Regions from separate parts of the Cellvibrio sp. KY-GH-1 genome, predicted to be linked through region 1. Evidence: predicted binding sites of a transcription regulator. Region 1 holds the regulator's gene; each other region holds the start of a gene.

Region 1 (4,244 bases):
AGGCCAGATAGACGCTCTAGGTATGGATGCCGACCTGGTGCAAAGTCGGCTTCAGTTAAAGTCCCAGGTTAAGGCTGTTTATGACCCTCGTTAAAAAATTCTTACGCGCTACGCGCTATTTTGTTGCTCTCAGCTTGCTTGCCTGTGCCTGCCAGTCATTTGCGCTACCCAGCGATAAAAACGAAACCATTCGCGGCTCTGCAGAAAAACTTACCGTTGACCAAAAAAACGGAATTGCAACCTACACCGGTTCAGTGATCATTCAGCAGGGAACATTGGTTATCACTGCTGACTCGATCGTGATTCACACCAACGCCGATAACGATGTAGAAAAAATGGTGGCTCAGGGCGTTCCCGCCCGCTTCCAGCAACAGCCGGAAAAAGATCAGGGGTTGGTAACCGCCGCCGCCAAACAAATTACCTATACCCCTGACAATCAGCGCTTATTGCTGATTGAAGACGCTTCCGTTGAACAAAACGGCGCGGTTATGAAAGGGCCCCGAATTGACTACGATCTGGTGAAAGAGGTTATGAAGGCCGCTGGTGGCAACAGCAGTATCGATGGCAATGCCGAGCGGATTGAGATTGTGATCCCACCCAAAGGTGCCAAAGGTGACGCCGTTGAGATCAAAAAGCTCGACGAGCAAGCACCTGCGCCAGCCAGCGCACCCACTGAAACCAGTAGCGCTGCCGCTCCATCAACCAGCTCACAAAATTAATGCCTATGTCCCGTTTGCATGCTCGCCATCTCGCCAAAAGCTACAAGAAACGCAAAGTGGTTATTGATGTTTCTATTACCGTGGAAAGCGGGCACATTGTCGGCCTACTAGGGCCAAACGGCGCCGGCAAAACCACCTGTTTTTATATGATCGCCGGCTTGGTGCCCGCCGATAATGGCACCGTACTGATCGACGAACGCGATATCACCAACTTGCCAATTCATGGCCGCGCCCGCGCTGGCATTGGCTATTTGCCGCAAGAAGCCTCGATTTTCCGCAAACTGAGCGTAGCCGATAACATCATGGCAATTCTTGAAACTCGCCAGGATATGAACGCCGCCCAACGCAAGGAAAAACTGGAGTCATTGCTCAATGAATTCCACATTACCCATATCCGTGACAGTTTGGGCATGGCCCTGTCAGGCGGTGAACGCCGCCGGGTTGAAATTGCTCGCGCCCTGGCAACGGATCCCAAATTTATCCTACTTGATGAACCCTTTGCCGGCGTTGACCCTATTTCGGTAAACGACATCAAAGAAATTGTTCGCCACCTGAAAGATCGCGGCATAGGCGTTCTCATTACCGACCACAACGTACGTGAAACACTGGATATCTGCGAAACCGCCTATATTGTCAGCGAAGGCCATATTATCGCCGAGGGTGATGCCGATACCGTGCTGAGTAATAGCAAGGTACGCGAAGTCTATCTGGGCGAGAACTTCCGCCTCTAATTAAATTACCGCCGACACATCACCATTCAACTCAAAGACCCGTTGGGTATTACCTATTTACCCAGCTGATCCTAGTGACAAACAACTTGACAAGTAACATTATTTATTTATTAGGCATAGAGATTGCTTACGGTTGTTGCTTGCGGCGCAAACCCTGACTAAACTCCGCTTATCTGTTGTTTTCATCCTGCGCTTTGATAACGCTTCTGCGCCATAAGGGTTTGTCTACCTCACAATGAAACAATCGCTCCAGCTCAAACTCGGTCAACAGCTGACCATGACTCCCCAGCTGCAACAGGCTATCCGCCTCTTGCAGCTTTCCACTCTGGATTTACAACAGGAAATCCAGGAAGCACTCGAATCCAATCCAATGCTTGAAGTGGAAGAAGGTTTTGATTCCCCCAGCCAAACTTCAGATTACGAAGGCAGTGAGCTGGACGCTACCGACTACAATCGCCAGCAGGAAATCGCCGCCGACACTAACGGGGATGACACCACCGATTTCAGCGGTACCGAAAATTACACCGCCAATAGTGATAGTTATCAGGAAACCAGCAATTATTCCGAAGGCGACAACTTTAGCGATGGCGATAGCTTCGGCGATGGTGAGAGTTTTGGTGAAAGTGAATCTTTTGGTGATGCCGATGTATATGGCGAAGGTGAAAACTTTAGTGCCGACAATGGCGACTGGAGTGAAGCGATCCCCAGCGACTTGCCAGTAGACACTAGCTGGGACGATGTATATCAGGCATCTTCATCCAGCAGCTCGAGCAATTACGATAATGAAGACAACGATTTTGAAAGTCGTCGTGCAGCAACTGATTCTTTGTATGATCACTTGATGTGGCAACTTAATCTTACACCGATGTCTGACCGTGACCGTATCCTGGCGATGGCTATCATCGATGCAGTAGAACCCAGCGGCATGCTTTCAATCACGCTCGAAGAAATTTTCGAAGGCATGCGCGATGAATTTGAAGAGCTCGAGCTGGATGAAGTCGTTGCTGTTCAACACCGCCTGCAACAATTCGACCCTTGCGGAGTGTGCAGCCAAAATCTGTCTGAATGTTTATTGGTGCAACTACAACAGTTCGACCCCAAGACACCCTTTCTCGACTCTGCCAAATTAATCGCAAAACAATATTTACCTGTGCTTGGCAGCCGCGACTATCGCCAGTTAATGCGGCGCACCAAACTAAAAGAAGCTGAATTGAGCCAAGCGGTCGCATTGATTCAAAGCTTGAATCCGCGCCCGGGCGATATGATTGCCAGTGGCGATACAGAATATGTAGTACCCGATGTCTTTGTAGAAAAGCGCGATGGTCGCTGGTTAGTTGAGCTGAATCCAGAAATTGCACCGCGTCTTCGTATCAATGCCGATTATGCATCCATGGTGAAACGTGCTGATTCCAGCAGCGACAATACGTTTCTGAAAGATAATTTGCAGGAAGCGCGCTGGTTTTTGAAAAGCCTGCAAAGCCGCAATGAAACCCTGTTAAAAGTCGCCAGCTGTATTGTCGAGAAACAACGCGGGTTCCTTGATTACGGGCCAGAGGCAATGAAGCCCTTAGTGTTGCACGATATTGCCGAAATTGTGGAAATGCATGAGTCCACCATTTCGCGCGTAACCACGCAAAAATATATGCACACTCCGCAAGGCATCTTCGAGCTGAAATATTTTTTCTCCAGCCATGTAAGCACCGACAGCGGCGGCGAATGTTCATCAACAGCGATTCGCGCCATTATCAAAAAACTGGTAAATGCCGAGAATCCTAAAAAGCCGTTAAGTGACAGTAAAATTACCGATCTACTCGCTGAACAAGGAATTCAGGTGGCGCGTCGCACTATTGCCAAGTACCGTGAATCGCTGAATATTCCACCGTCAAATGAGCGCAAAACGATTTAATTTTTATACAGGAAACTGGATAGGGATGTTGCATGCAGAACAAACACTGCATTGATTTTATTGATCGACTGGCACCCTTGGCCAGCCAAACTATGAGGAAGCACCTATGCAAATAAATATCAGTGGCCATCACCTCGAAGTCACGGACTCATTAAGAGATTATGTCACCAGTAAAATTGAACGCCTGAGCAATCATCACGACCGCATCACTACAACACACGTAATTCTCTCCGTAGACAAACTGATTCAAAAAGCAGAAGCGACCATTCATGTAAGCGGCAAAGATATCCATGCCGATTCAACCCACGAAGATCTTTACGCGGCGATTGATGCCCTGGCAGACAAGCTGGATCGTCAATTAATTAAACACAAAGAAAAAATGCGCAGTCATCGTTAATTGAATGATTTCAGCGCGCAACCGAGGATGCCAAGGCATCAGTTGAGTTATGCAAATCGAATCACTTATCAGCGCCAGCCGCACCCTGTGCGGCGTAGAAGGCGGCAGCAAAAAACGTGCACTGGAATTGCTGGCCAATGCCATTGCGCAAGATATTCCAGCAATTGATGCCGATGAACTTTTTCGGCGCCTTATAGGGCGCGAGCGCCTGGGCTCTACCGGAATTGGCCACGGTGTCGCCATTCCCCACTGCCGCGTGGAAAATTGCACCGGTACAGTAGGCGCGTTGATTACCTTGGCAGAACCAATCGATTTTGACGCCATAGATTCACAACCAGTGGATATTCTCTTTGCGATGCTGGTGCCAGAAGATGCTCATGATGAGCATCTGCAAACCCTGGCTACTCTGGCAGGCGCATTGAATAATCCGGAATACCGCCAGCGGCTGCGCAAGGCGGAGAGCGATCAAGCGCTCTACCAGGCAGCTATCG
Region 2 (4,244 bases), 340 kb from region 1:
AAAAAAGCAGCTTCCATTGCGCGACGGCGAATACGTACCTCGCGCATGGAGTCAAAAAAGATATTTTGGTCATGGTTATTGTTGGCTTTATCTGCCAACTCAAACATGGCGTCGTCCACTTTATCGAACAGCTCGCGCAAAAATAATTGCAGCTGCTGGCGAGCCTTATCACGCAATGTATGCATTGCAGCAGGCAAACGCGCGAGTGCAACTTGCGAATTCGCGGTAGAATTCCGCTCTACATTTAATTGAACGACCTTTTTGGGGTCTGCTTTGAGATGCTCAGACATGGTGGATTACCATTAGTAAAAACTTGCGTAATTGAAGTATAACCAAGGGCAAGAGACACCAAATAGGCAAATGACAGGATCGAGAGGCATATCACAAACAGTTATAACCACTAGGCCTGTTTTGCTGTTTTTAAGTATATTTAGTAATTAAAGGCTGAAAAACGCGCCATTTAGCCCCCTTTTATCAAATAATCTGTTTAATTATTCGACACTTTCTATGAATATTTTTTATAGCAAAAATCTACCCACATTACGCGAAGATATAACCAAAACCGTTGCAATGGCACTCGAGGAGGACATAGGTGCAGGCGATATTACTGCCCAATTAATTGCCGCCGACGCACAAGCTGAAGCCCGAATCATTACTCGAGACGACTGTGTTTTTTGTGGTAAAGCCTGGGTTGAAGAAGTTTTCAGCCAGCTAGATCCCACAGTTGAAATCAACTGGTTCGTGGAAGACGGAGCACAGGTAGCAGCAAACAGCTTGCTATTTAGCTTAAAAGGCAACGCGCGCAGCTTATTAACTGGCGAGCGCCCTGCCCTTAATTTTGTACAAACACTCTCAGGTACTGCCACCATCAGCCGCCAATATGCTCAGCGTGTTTCGCATACCCAAGTAAAACTGCTGGACACGCGAAAAACCATTCCGGGACTGCGGACTGCGCAAAAATATGCCGTTGCTTGTGGCGGTTGCCATAACCATCGCATTGGCCTCTACGATGCCTTTTTGATTAAAGAAAACCATATTGCTGCTTGTGGTGGAATAGTCCAAGCAGTTGCGAGGGCAAATCAGATTGCGCCGGGAAAACCGATAGAAGTCGAGGTAGAAACATTTGATGAGTTGGAGCAGGCATTATCTGCTAAAGCGGATATTATTATGCTTGATAATTTTTCTATTGAAGATATGAAAAAAGCAGTGGAAATTACAGCTAAGCGCGCAAAACTCGAGGCATCCGGAAATATCAATGAAGCCACCCTGATTCCTACGGCAGAAACCGGGGTGGATTTTATTTCGATTGGAGCGCTCACGAAACATTGCAGGGCGGTGGATTTGTCGATGAGATTGACTTGATTTCCACGCAACTGCATGCTCACCGGAAATGGATTAAGCAGTTCCCGTTTCGGCTAGAGGTCACAGCCTTTAGGGCGATAAGGAGCGTCGAGTGTGGTAGCGCAGCTCCATGAACCTTCCGCAGTCCTCGTCCATGTCAAAGTTCTAGTAGATAGCGCCGGTACTGCACTCACACCGAAGGTTGCAACAATTGTCACCTCGCCTCCCACAGCGATCGCGACTTGCGGAACACCTTGTCCCGCAGGCAAAACCGCGCCCGTTTGCGAGGCGCCATCGATCAGACTAGAACCAACCGCGCCAGGATCACACTCTCCATCAGCGCCCCCGATTACAACTAAACCTTGGTTCAAACAACTTTCTACCAATGCCCTCAAACTACTGGCTTCGGACATCACTCTGGATGCTTGGGATTTGGCAACGTAAACCTGATAAGAGGGGAGCGCAACAGCTGCAAGAATTCCAATGATTGCTACTACAATCATCAATTCGATTAGCGTAAAACCATGTGAATTGTATCTTTTCATCTTAGAGTCCAAAAAAGGCCGTTGCTATCCCTGGTCAGCAAGTTTCAAGCCAGCTTAAAAAAACAAAAAAATACGCAGTAAAAATCGAGGTTCCAAGAAAATTGGAACAAAAAGAAACTCCAGTTATGGCGTAGAGTTATATTTCATTTTACTCGGTTGACGCAAAACGTCACAAAGTGAAAGAAGACGGTAGCGAAAAACTGAGTGGCTAATGCTGCACAAAAAATCTCATGAGCTACCATGGAGCCAGTTCCACTATCGCAATTAACTTTTCTTGCGTTTTGCTCACCAAAACAACCAACGACTTGTTTTTAGCTGCCATAGGAATATAACTGTCAGATTCTGGATATTGCAGCAATATCGACTCCACCTTCGCTTTGTCATTAAAACGATTAAGAATTTCAATAGGAAGCGCATTTGAGAATGCGTTATGTGACCGCTCGTTAAAAGGGACCAAAGAATTCTGGCTGTAAGCAGCGTCAGCCCCTTGATCTGTCGCCTTATCTGACACCGCCCCCCAGCTAGGCCCACTAAATGATAACGAAAAATCCTTGCTAGTATTTTCCCCGCGCACTACAGCTTCATACGCCTGAACGGCCACAAAATGTTTATTGCTGTATACCAACCACACCGGACGCCCTTGTGCCACGATGTATAAGCCATACCCAAGAGCGATCGCCTGCAATATTCCAATAATTGCCAAATCCATTTTTAGCGTTCGCTTACCTGGTTTTGCCACCAATAACGTCAGCAATGGTCCAACTATTACATCAACACCCAGCAACAACATAAATATGCCAGTAACTCCCAAACCTACATCGAGTGGCGATGGATACCAAACTCCGAACACACAATACAATGACGCTAGCGCGACAAAAAAAGAAAGTAGCAAGTGCGCTGCGAAGTAACGCAATCTAAATCGCATAAATTATCTCAATATGATTAGTTTTCAGGTAATGCACTCAACAAGGGTAGAACACCCTGCATCGTGTAATGAATATTTAGCTGTTTATAAATCCACACAATCCATTCGTTAGAGGGACTGCCCTGAAGTTTATCGGCGCCACTTCGCAACAAAACAGTCACACCACCATAGCTATCAACTACGGCAATAGAAGAAGATCCGGGCAAGTACCCTTCGTGGTAATAAAGTGCCATTCCATTTTTTTCAGGCTGATACTGAAACACTCCGTTAAAGACACAGCGGCTATTGCTGATAAAGCTGCAAGGTTGCGCGGGCGAAGGCGGCACAAAAGGAAAAGAGGAATGATGTTTGATATCCCATAACAATCCAGCCAAGGCCGCTGCAGAGCCCGTTAATCCCGCTAACGAGGAAAGTGAGTCAAAATCAAAAAGTCCCAAGTAAGTTTCGTTGTACCATTCCTCGTAGCGATAATCATACCTGACTTCATCTTGATCAAAGTGGTCACCGGCAAATTTGATATCACGCGCCGCCAATGTAAACACACGCTCGACATAACTTCGATACGGCTCACCGGTCACGCGGCGAATCACTTCACCTAAAAGACAATAACCTTCGTTTGAGTAAACTTGCTTTTGACCGGGAGCAAAACCGAGCGTAAGTGTTTTCAATCTATCCAGGCTCTTCGGGCACCAAGGCCTGCTTTGCCTTAGAAACATTGGATCTCCATTAAGACTCAAGCGATTAAAACCAGCTTGATGGTTGAGCAAGTGGGCAATGCTAATTTGACGAACCCTTACGTCTTTAAACTCGGTAAGTTCCGGAAGAAAGCTAACCAGTTTGTCGTCAAGACTAATTAAGCCTTGTGATTTGAGTCGCATGATTGCGGCCGATGTTATTAGCTTTGTGGTACTGGCATACCGATATCGATGACCGTCCCGAATTGGCTCGCCAAACATTTTATCCTTAAAGCCAAGGTTGCAGGTTTCCAAATGTTTCTCCGGCGACAAAAACACCGCCTGCACAGAATAAGCTCCGCGCTCCTGAACCGCATACTCAGGAAGAGTTTTCAGCCAAGAGAATTCAGTCGAACATCCTTGCGCAAAAGTATTAACTACAAAGGCCTCGTAGGGTTGAAACCAGCGCGCCACCTTATAGGGATAAGTATCAATCTGGAAATAAAGCCAAAAAGACACCGCAACTACCACCGTAGTAACGAAATACTTAACGGCTTTCGCTTTCACTAACCTCACAGCGGTTACCCCCCTTTAAAGATCGCCCCCTTCTCACGGCTGCGCCTAAAAAAAGCGATACCGATGACACAAAAAAAAATCACCTATACCTGGATTACATATGCCGCTTAACGGCAACCAAACCCATCCCTACATAGAGCAAACAAATAATTGAGGACTGACTTTAGACTGTTTTAAATTGTC
Region 3 (4,244 bases), 1.7 Mb from region 1:
AATTGAAATTAAAAATGGCATCGATTTCACAAATACTGGCTTTTTGCTGGACTATACTCAAGCCGTAATGTGTTTTGTCGTGATCAACTTGTGAGAGATGGACTTAGCGATGAGTGATAAAAAAGTAACCAAAGTGCTGTTGACCCAAATCGAAGATGCGTTAGAAGAGCGTCAGAAATCGGATCGCCGTGAGCGTCATCAGGGAATTCCGCAGGACGTTCCCCATGAGCGCCGCAAGAATGATCGCCGTTCATCCAAAGCGCATAAGTAATCCATGTGCAATTAACGAAAAAGGGGCAATCAAGCCCCTTTTTTTTTGCGTAATAATATGAGTCTAACGCAACCAAGTACCCATTTTAAGCAAACTATTCCGCACTGAAACTCCACTCAAGAATCCATCAGGAAACAAATAGCAATCAGCCAGGCGTTACAAACATGAACTTATTAAGTCCCCATTTCTTTATACGTGAAGAGAGAGTAGTAGGCTTGATACCGAGCAAACAGGCTGCTCCATCCACACCATAGATTTTGCCATTGCATTTACGTAATGCTTCCAGAGTTGTGCGAATCTGCAATTGTTTAACATGCGTTTCGGTGAAGTATTTTTCGTCAATAATAGGAACATCTACCGTTGAGTTAACCCTTGTTGGAAATTCAACCAGATTAAGTTTATCGCCCTGACTTAAAATCACTTGCCGTTCGATACGATTTTCCAGTTCACGGATATTGCCCGGCCAATCGTATTCCTGCAAACGTTGTATCTGTGCGAGCGAAATTTTCAATTCGGGTTTATGGAAGCGTTGGCAAGTTGCTTGCAAAAAATGCGTGACCAACAAAGGGATATCTTGCAGCCGCTCGCGCAACGGAGCGGAGCGAATTGGAAATACATTTAATCGAAAATATAAATCCTCGCGAAATAAACCCTGCGCGACCCGTTGTTTTAAATCGCGATTGCTAGCAGTAATCACCCGTACATCAACTTTGCGCGTAATGGATTCACCCACGCGTTCAAATTCGCCGTCTTGCAATACACGCAATAATTTTCCTTGCAATGTTAATGGCAATTCACCGATTTCATCTAAAAATAAAGTACCTCCATCAGCGACTTCAAAACGGCCCATGCGCGTACTTACCGCGCCAGAAAATGCGCCCCGTACATGGCCAAAAAATTCACTCTCAAATAATTCTGGAGGAATTGCTGCGCAATTAACGCGAATCAACGGACGTTGGTTGCGATCGCTGGCGCGATGAATAGCTCGTGCAATCAATTCCTTCCCGGTTCCCGATTCACCGGTAATAAATACAGTCGCAACTGTAGGTGCGACTAACTGTATTTGATAATTCATTTGTTGCACTGCGGGGCTGCATCCGATGATATGGTGCGAGTTAAACCCTTCGCTGATCTCTTGTTGTAAATAGGCATTCTCCAATTCGAGTTTGTGTTTAAGTTGCTTTACCTCTTCCAGCGCCGCGCGCAATTCTTCCATGGTGTTATGCAATTTGGCTTCTGCACTTTTTCGTTCGGAAACATCGCGAAAAATAACTACTGCACCCACCAGAGTGTTGTGTTCATATACAGGTGTACTGGTGTATTCCACCGGTACCGCATGACCATCGCGGCACCAGAACACTTCATCGTCTACCCGTCGCACGGTCCCATCGCGAAAGGCCGCAAAGATCGGGCAATCCTGCACACAATAATCCGAGCCATCTGTGTGGCTGTGGTGAATCGCTACGTGGATATTTTTTCCGAGTAACTCATCAGCCTTCCAACCCAAAATACGCTCTGCCGCTGGATTTACGAAAGTCGCGCGCCCTTCAGTGTCAACACCGTAGATGCCTTCGCCAGCTGCGTTTAGTAGCAACTGATTTTGTTGTGCAAATGCCTGAAAGATATGAGTAATGGCGGGAATCGCCAGATGTTCATGGTTTGCCTGGCAAAGGTGTGGGTAGGTTTCGGTCACAGAACTGGCCTCATTCAATTGCAATAAAAGGAATTACCCAATGCCAACGAAAAATCGTGCCAAACCATCACGATATTTCGGTGGTCACGAAAAATCGTTGTAGTAGGTTCTGCGATTAAAAATAAAAAATCTCGATGAATCAGTCACTTAAACTGATAAGGGGATATTGGCATGACTATCGCAATAATGGCTGTGATGCGCGTGAGTAGACAAGGCCGACCATTCAATTGAGCAACGGATTAAATCTGCCTTAATCAAGACCATTCCCAAAAGCCGGTGCACAGCAAACAGGCAATCACCCAGAGGTAATTTTGATGGAAAAAGTAGCGATGAAAAAACAAGACGTTGTAGAAGCAATTGTGCTGGCCAAACAAAAACTGAATTTGAGCTGGGAAGGCATTGCTGCCAGCATTGGTATGTCGCCAGTGTGGACGACGTCGGTATGTTTGGGTATGAACAGCGCTCCAGCTGATAAAGCAGAAGCACTGTGTAAATTATTTGATTTGCCCGAAGCGGCGAAACTGGCGTTAATGCAATGTCCCAGTAAAAGTTGGGAACACAGCATCCCGCAAGATCCGTTAATTTACCGCCTTTATGAAATGATCGGTGTATACGGGCCGACGATCAAAGAAATCATCCACGAGAAATTTGGCGATGGCATTATGAGTGCCATCGATTTTTCGATGGAGATTGGCAAAGAAGAAAATCCCAAAGGCGATCGGGTAATTATCAATTTAAATGGCAAGTTTTTACCTTACAAAGCTTGGTGATGCAAACAACCCGTCACACCTTAGGTGTGGTTAGGGTCTCGGATAAAAACCGCCAATCTTGTTAGTATTTTTACAACTAGCGAGATTGGGTACTGCAGCTATGAGTAGAAATTTATTTCCGCAACAATTATTAGTTGTTTTTATTGTATCGACCTTAGCCGCTTGTGGTGGTGGATCCGGTGGTGGCAATTCGAATCCATCACCGGGCACCAGTTCACCCGCCTCCAGCTCAACAGCAACAAGTTCGTCGGCCAGTTCGTTAAGTTCACTAGCCAATTCATCTAGCGGAACACTGGCTGCCCCGCAAAACCTGACGGCAATTGCAAGCAATGCTTCAGTGACTATGACTTGGAATCCGGTGTCCGGAGCAACTGGTTATCGTATCTACTACGCGTCCGAAGCCAATATTTTAATTAACAATATTGCCAGCTTTGATGATGGTACCCGCGTGGATAACGTAACTTCACCGACTGTGATTAATAATTTGCGCAATGGCGAAACCTATTATTTTGTGGTTACTGCGATCCAAGCGGATCGCGAAAGTACTGCAAGTGGCGAAGTCAGTGCCACTCCAGGGTCGATTGACCTTGCCAAACAGCCAACCGCGCAAGAAGTATTAGTGGTTGAATTAATAAATCGTGCGCGTGCTAACCCTGGCGCTGAAGCCGCGCGTTTAGGTATTGGTTTAAATGATGGCATTACCGGAACACAAATTACCGATACACCTAAACAGCCGCTCACTCATAATCTATTGTTAATCGAATCGGCGCGTTTGCATTCGCAATGGATGCTGGATGCGGATGTGTTTTCGCACACCGGTGTCAATAATTCCACACCGCACGAGCGTATGCAGGCGGTGGGTTATCAATTTACCGGCAGTTGGATGAGCGGTGAAAATATTGCCTGGGGTGGTACTACTGGCAACAGTATTAATTTAACGAGTTATGCCGTTTCGCAACATGAGGGATTATTTAAATCGCCGGGTCATCGCGTGAATATTCTTAACGAGAATTATCGCGAATTGGGCGTTGGGCAACAACAAGGCTATTTCATGAGTGATGACCGCAATTATTTATCCTCCATGCTCACCCAGAATTTTGCAAAATCGGGCTCCAGCTATTTTTTAACGGGTGTGATTTATGAGGATAAAAATAACAATGAATTTTACGATGTGGGTGAAGGCCTGAATGGAATTACCATCACCACCAATAGCAAATCCTACCCCGTTTACAACACTGGTGCCTATTCAATCCCGCTCCCCAATGGCAATTACGAATTAAGTATTACCGGCAATGCCTTGGGCGCACCGGTTTTTTATTCGGTACAGGTATCGGGAAAAAATCGTAAATTGGATGTGATTAAAACGGGCAATAATTTGAACGTGAATGCGCCCTAGAAGCTCCATGAAATTTTAAAAACTCAACATCCCTGTTGAGGGTGAAGCACTCTTATCCAAGCCAGGCAGCGTATTCGCGCTCCAACTGCTTGGGTTCCGTTTTAAAGGTTTGAT
Region 4 (4,244 bases), 1.1 Mb from region 1:
TCGGTGAATGGCGAAGGCTTTTTTGTGGTAGAAAAAAATGGCGAACGTTTGTTTACCCGGGCAGGTACTTTTGGCTTGGATAAAGACGGGTATATCGTGAATGGTACCGGTGCGTTGCTGCAAGGCTTTGCTGCGGACGACGCGGGCAATGTGAGCGGAATTCTGGGTGATTTGCGCGTTGATGTCAGTTCGCAAGAGCCGCGTCAAACTACCGCGGTGGATGCATCATTTAATCTGGATTCGAGCGAAGTGGTGTTGGAAACCACGGGATCTCGTTTTGCCACTAACGGTTCGGGTATTAATGAGGCGCAGCTAGGTGCGAAAGTTGCCACCACCACTACCTTGAACTTGGGGGCGATAGCAACGCCACTGACGTTCAGCGCGGCAAATACAACGGCGTTTACCCTGTCGCGCACTGACCCGGTGAGCCTTGCAACCGACAGCGTTTATCTAACCCTGAATACTGGTTCTGCAACATCTTTATCGGCGCTGGCGACCTTAATTAACTCCGCGAACTTTGATTCCGCCAGCCCGGTCAACGTGGAAGCCTATGCGGACAATACCACTAATGAATTAAAATTCCGCGATTTGGCAACAGGCACACCGTCCACGGTTACTGTGACAATTGATGCTCCCAACTCTGATCCAAACGCATTGACGACTGCAGTAACTACCGTGAGCACTGCCGCGGGTACTCCACATGCAACGGCACACGATGCGGGAATTCCAGAGGTGACCAACAACTATGGATCGCATACGTTAGTCATTCGCGGGCCTAATGGAAAAGATGTGCCCTATATCAGTAAATACGGCGCAAGTGCAGACGAAACTGCGTCTGAACTCAATAAACTTGCGGGCGTTTCGGCGACCGCGCGCACCACGGCAGTTTTGTATGCGTCCGATGCGTTGGCTGTGCCTCCCAAAGTGTTTACCAATAACGGTTCTTTCCGTTTGAATGGCGTTAACTTGACCTCTACCGGTGCTCCAGACATGACTGCAATGCGCGATGAGATCAACGCGTTAAGTTCATCGACGTTGTTGGGGATTAGTGCGACGCTGGATTCAGACGGCAACCTGGAAATCGTATCTGCCAGTGGTAAAGATTTGGAATTTACCTTTGACACTGCCGGCGGCGTTGCTGAAGTACAAGGTAATCAGGGGACATCGCAAATCGTAAACAACACAACCGATGCAATTAAAATAGGTGGTGCTGTGACAGTTACTATGCAAGAAGGCTATTCGATTGCAAGTAGTGCTCCCACAGTTCCTGTATATGGCGGCAGTATGTTCGGTTCGATTAATGTGCCCAACTTTTTTACGCCTGTTCCGATTAATGCGTTTAACCCTATCGATCAAAAAACCTATAACCATGCAACCACTACGACGATTTACGACAGTTTGGGTAATGCGCATTCCATGCGTCACTTTTTCGTTAAGCAAGAATATGACCCTGCAGATCCACTGACATCACCTAATCATTGGATTATGTACGTACAAATTGATGGTCAGAATGTAGGTGATCCGGATCCATCATTGCCATCGCCACAGAATACTGAGCCAACCATGGCGTCATTCAATATTCATTTCAATTCGGACGGTACTATTGATCCATTCACCACTGACTCAATGCTGATTTCCAACTGGACGCCACTGGGTGAAGATGGCGACCCAATCGGTGCGCTAGGCCCACTCAATGTATTGCAAGGCGGTACAGTTCCCGTTGCTGAGCCGCCGGCCAGTTCCAACTTTTTAATTGATTTGGCGGGCAGTACACAGTTTAAAGGTGACTTCGCCGTTGAGCAGTTAGATCAAAATGGTTACGCCACTGGCCGCCTCGCTGGTTTGGATATCAGCAATACCGGTATCGTGTTTGCGCGTTTCACCAACGGTGAAGCTCAGGTTCTGGGGCAGGTGGCGTTGGCCAACTTCAGCAGTGTTGACGGCCTGAAACCGGTAGGCGATACCATGTGGGCACAAACCTTTGAAACGGGTGAAGCAATTATTGGTGCTCCCGGTTCCGCACAACTGGGTAACATAACAGCGGGTGCAATAGAAGAATCCAACGTAGATTTGTCCGAGCAATTGGTGAATTTGATTATCGCCCAGCGCAACTATCAAGCGAATGCGAAAACCATTGAAACCGCCAATGCGACAACACAAACCATTATCAATTTGAGGTAATAGCTGGCCGGTAATGCATGCGGACGCAATAAAAAGGGAGCAATAAATTGCGCCCCTACAGATTAAAATTACATTCACACAGCGGCAAAGAGCGGAAGCTCTTTGCCGCTTTCTATTCGATGATTTGGTTAATCATCAGGGCGCAATAAATTGCGCCCCTACGTAAGCGGAAAAAATCTTTAATTTTCAATATATTAAATCACATCCACAGATTGGCACCGCTCTTGCAGAACTTCCGGTAACGGCAAATTCGCCAAAAAACTAGCGCTAGTAGTTAGTGCTGGAAACCGGAGTAAAAATCGTGGACAGAGCCCTGTTTATTGCCATGAGCGGTGCCAAGAACAATATGTTGGCCCAGGCTAATCGCGCCAACAATTTGGCGAACCTCAGTACCACAGGTTTTCGTGCTGACTTTGAACAATCGCGCAGTATGGGTGTGTATTACGGGGAAGGTCAGCCCACTCGCGCCTATGCATTGACTGAATCACCGCGTTCAAATTTTGAGTCCGGCCCGATGATCACAACTAATAATTCGTTGGATGTCGCCATTCAGGGTAACGGCTTTATCGCGGTGCAAGCGCCGGACGGTTCAGAAGCTTACACCCGCTTTGGCAATCTCGCTGTTGATGCGAACGGCATGTTACGCACTTCCAATGGCTTGCCTGTGCTGGGCGCGGGTGGCCCCATCAATATTCCCGAAAATGAAAAGGTTCAAATTGGCTCTGATGGCACTATCTCGATTGTGGGGTTGGGCCAGGGGCCGGAAGCCATGGTGCAGGTTGGCCAATTGAAATTAGTGAATCCCGATATCAAAACCATTGAAAAAGGCGATGACGGTTTATTTCGTCAGCGCGATGGTTTGAATGCAGCGGTTGCACCTGAAGTCGTTATTCGCAGCGGCATGTACGAGGGGAGCAATGTCAACGCTGTGGAAGAATTCACGCAAATTTTGAGTCTCTCTCGCCAATATGAAATGCAAGTAAAAGTAATGAAGACGGCTGAAGAAAACTCAGCAGCGTCAGCGCAGTTATTGCAAATGTCGTAATTTTTTAATGCGTTTTGTTAATGCATTTAACCTGAGGAATAGATCATGCACGCCGCACTCTATGTCAGTAAAACCGGATTATCAGCACAGGATCGTCAGCTCACTACCATCTCCAATAACCTGGCAAATACCAGCACGATTGGTTACAAGCGCGACCGCGCTATTTTTGAGGATCTGCTGTATCAAAACCAGCGTCAGCCAGGCGCACAGCAAACGCAAGACACCGAATTGCCGTCCGGTTTGCAATTGGGTGCGGGTGTGCGTGTTGTTGCAACGCAGAAAGAGTTTACCCAGGGTAATTTACAAGTCACCGATCAGTCGCTCGATATTGCGATTGATGGCCACGGTTTTCTGCAATTTCTGCAACCGGATGGCAGCATCGTTTATTCGCGTAATGGCCAATTGCAAATTAATGGTGAAGGGCAAGTGGTGAATGCCGATGGTTTATTGCTGGAACCCGCCATCGTAATTCCTGAGGGCACCAACAAAGTCACGATTGGCACTGATGGAACTGTGAATGGTTACACAAATGGACAAGTGGACCCGCAACAATTGGGGACCATTACCATGGTGGATTTTGTTAACCACTCAGGTTTGCAACCAATTGGCGGGAACTTGTTTGTAGAAACGGTAGCCAGTGGCAACCCGGTGCAAGGTACACCCGGTGAGAATGGTATGGGTGTTATTAAGCAAGGGATGTTGGAAAATTCCAACGTGGATATCGTGGAAGAAATGGTGAACATGATTACTACCCAGCGCGCGTATGAAATGAATTCCAAAGTGGTTTCAACGGCAGACCAAATGCTGCAGTTTATCACGCAGAATCTTTAATCACGTTTTTACCTTGAGTGCCGCATCATGAACCTGCAATTTTCTTTCTCAAGCGTTCAACTTATCAGCCTGGTTGCGGCGATTGTTGTGCTGAGTGGCTGTGCTAACAGAAAACCTATGGCGGATGATCCTGCGTATGCACCGACTATCGCTGCCAATATGCCAGTTCCACAGCGCACGGAAGGTT

What was found. The regulator sigma-54, encoded in region 1, starts transcription at its own class of promoters, with help from an activator protein. The targets are predictions, from matches to a motif close to TGGCACANNNNTTGCNNT.
Region 2: the regulator sigma-54 is predicted to act here: its motif matches at 1,921-1,938, upstream of D0C16_RS11205 (pilin).
Region 3: the regulator sigma-54 is predicted to act here: its motif matches at 2,132-2,149, upstream of cynS (cyanase).
Region 4: the regulator sigma-54 is predicted to act here: its motif matches at 2,395-2,412, upstream of flgF (flagellar basal-body rod protein FlgF).

What each region holds. Positions count from the first base shown of each region.
Region 1 is NZ_CP031728.1:2,251,003-2,255,246, forward strand. It holds gene lptC (LPS export ABC transporter periplasmic protein LptC) at 1-94, shown strand, start outside; gene lptA (lipopolysaccharide transport periplasmic protein LptA) at 81-719, shown strand; gene lptB (LPS export ABC transporter ATP-binding protein) at 725-1,450, shown strand; gene D0C16_RS09755 (RNA polymerase factor sigma-54) at 1,686-3,356, shown strand; gene hpf (ribosome hibernation-promoting factor, HPF/YfiA family) at 3,463-3,753, shown strand; gene ptsN (PTS IIA-like nitrogen regulatory protein PtsN) at 3,803-4,244, shown strand, end outside.
Region 2 is NZ_CP031728.1:2,595,571-2,599,814, forward strand. It holds gene D0C16_RS11195 (DUF1631 domain-containing protein) at 1-290, opposite strand, end outside; gene nadC (carboxylating nicotinate-nucleotide diphosphorylase) at 508-1,362, shown strand; gene D0C16_RS11205 (pilin) at 1,416-1,886, opposite strand; gene tfpZ (TfpX/TfpZ family type IV pilin accessory protein) at 2,122-2,811, opposite strand; gene D0C16_RS11215 (serine hydrolase) at 2,829-4,052, opposite strand; gene D0C16_RS11220 (phosphatase PAP2 family protein) at 4,225-4,244, opposite strand, start outside.
Region 3 is NZ_CP031728.1:3,933,326-3,937,569, reverse strand. It holds gene D0C16_RS24065 (hypothetical protein) at 110-271, shown strand; gene D0C16_RS16665 (sigma-54-dependent Fis family transcriptional regulator) at 417-1,964, opposite strand; gene cynS (cyanase) at 2,294-2,734, shown strand; gene D0C16_RS16655 (CAP domain-containing protein) at 2,835-4,130, shown strand; gene D0C16_RS16650 (SDR family NAD(P)-dependent oxidoreductase) at 4,183-4,244, opposite strand, start outside.
Region 4 is NZ_CP031728.1:1,138,868-1,143,111, reverse strand. It holds gene D0C16_RS04780 (flagellar hook-basal body complex protein) at 1-2,181, shown strand, start outside; gene flgF (flagellar basal-body rod protein FlgF) at 2,483-3,226, shown strand; gene flgG (flagellar basal-body rod protein FlgG) at 3,272-4,057, shown strand; gene flgH (flagellar basal body L-ring protein FlgH) at 4,085-4,244, shown strand, end outside.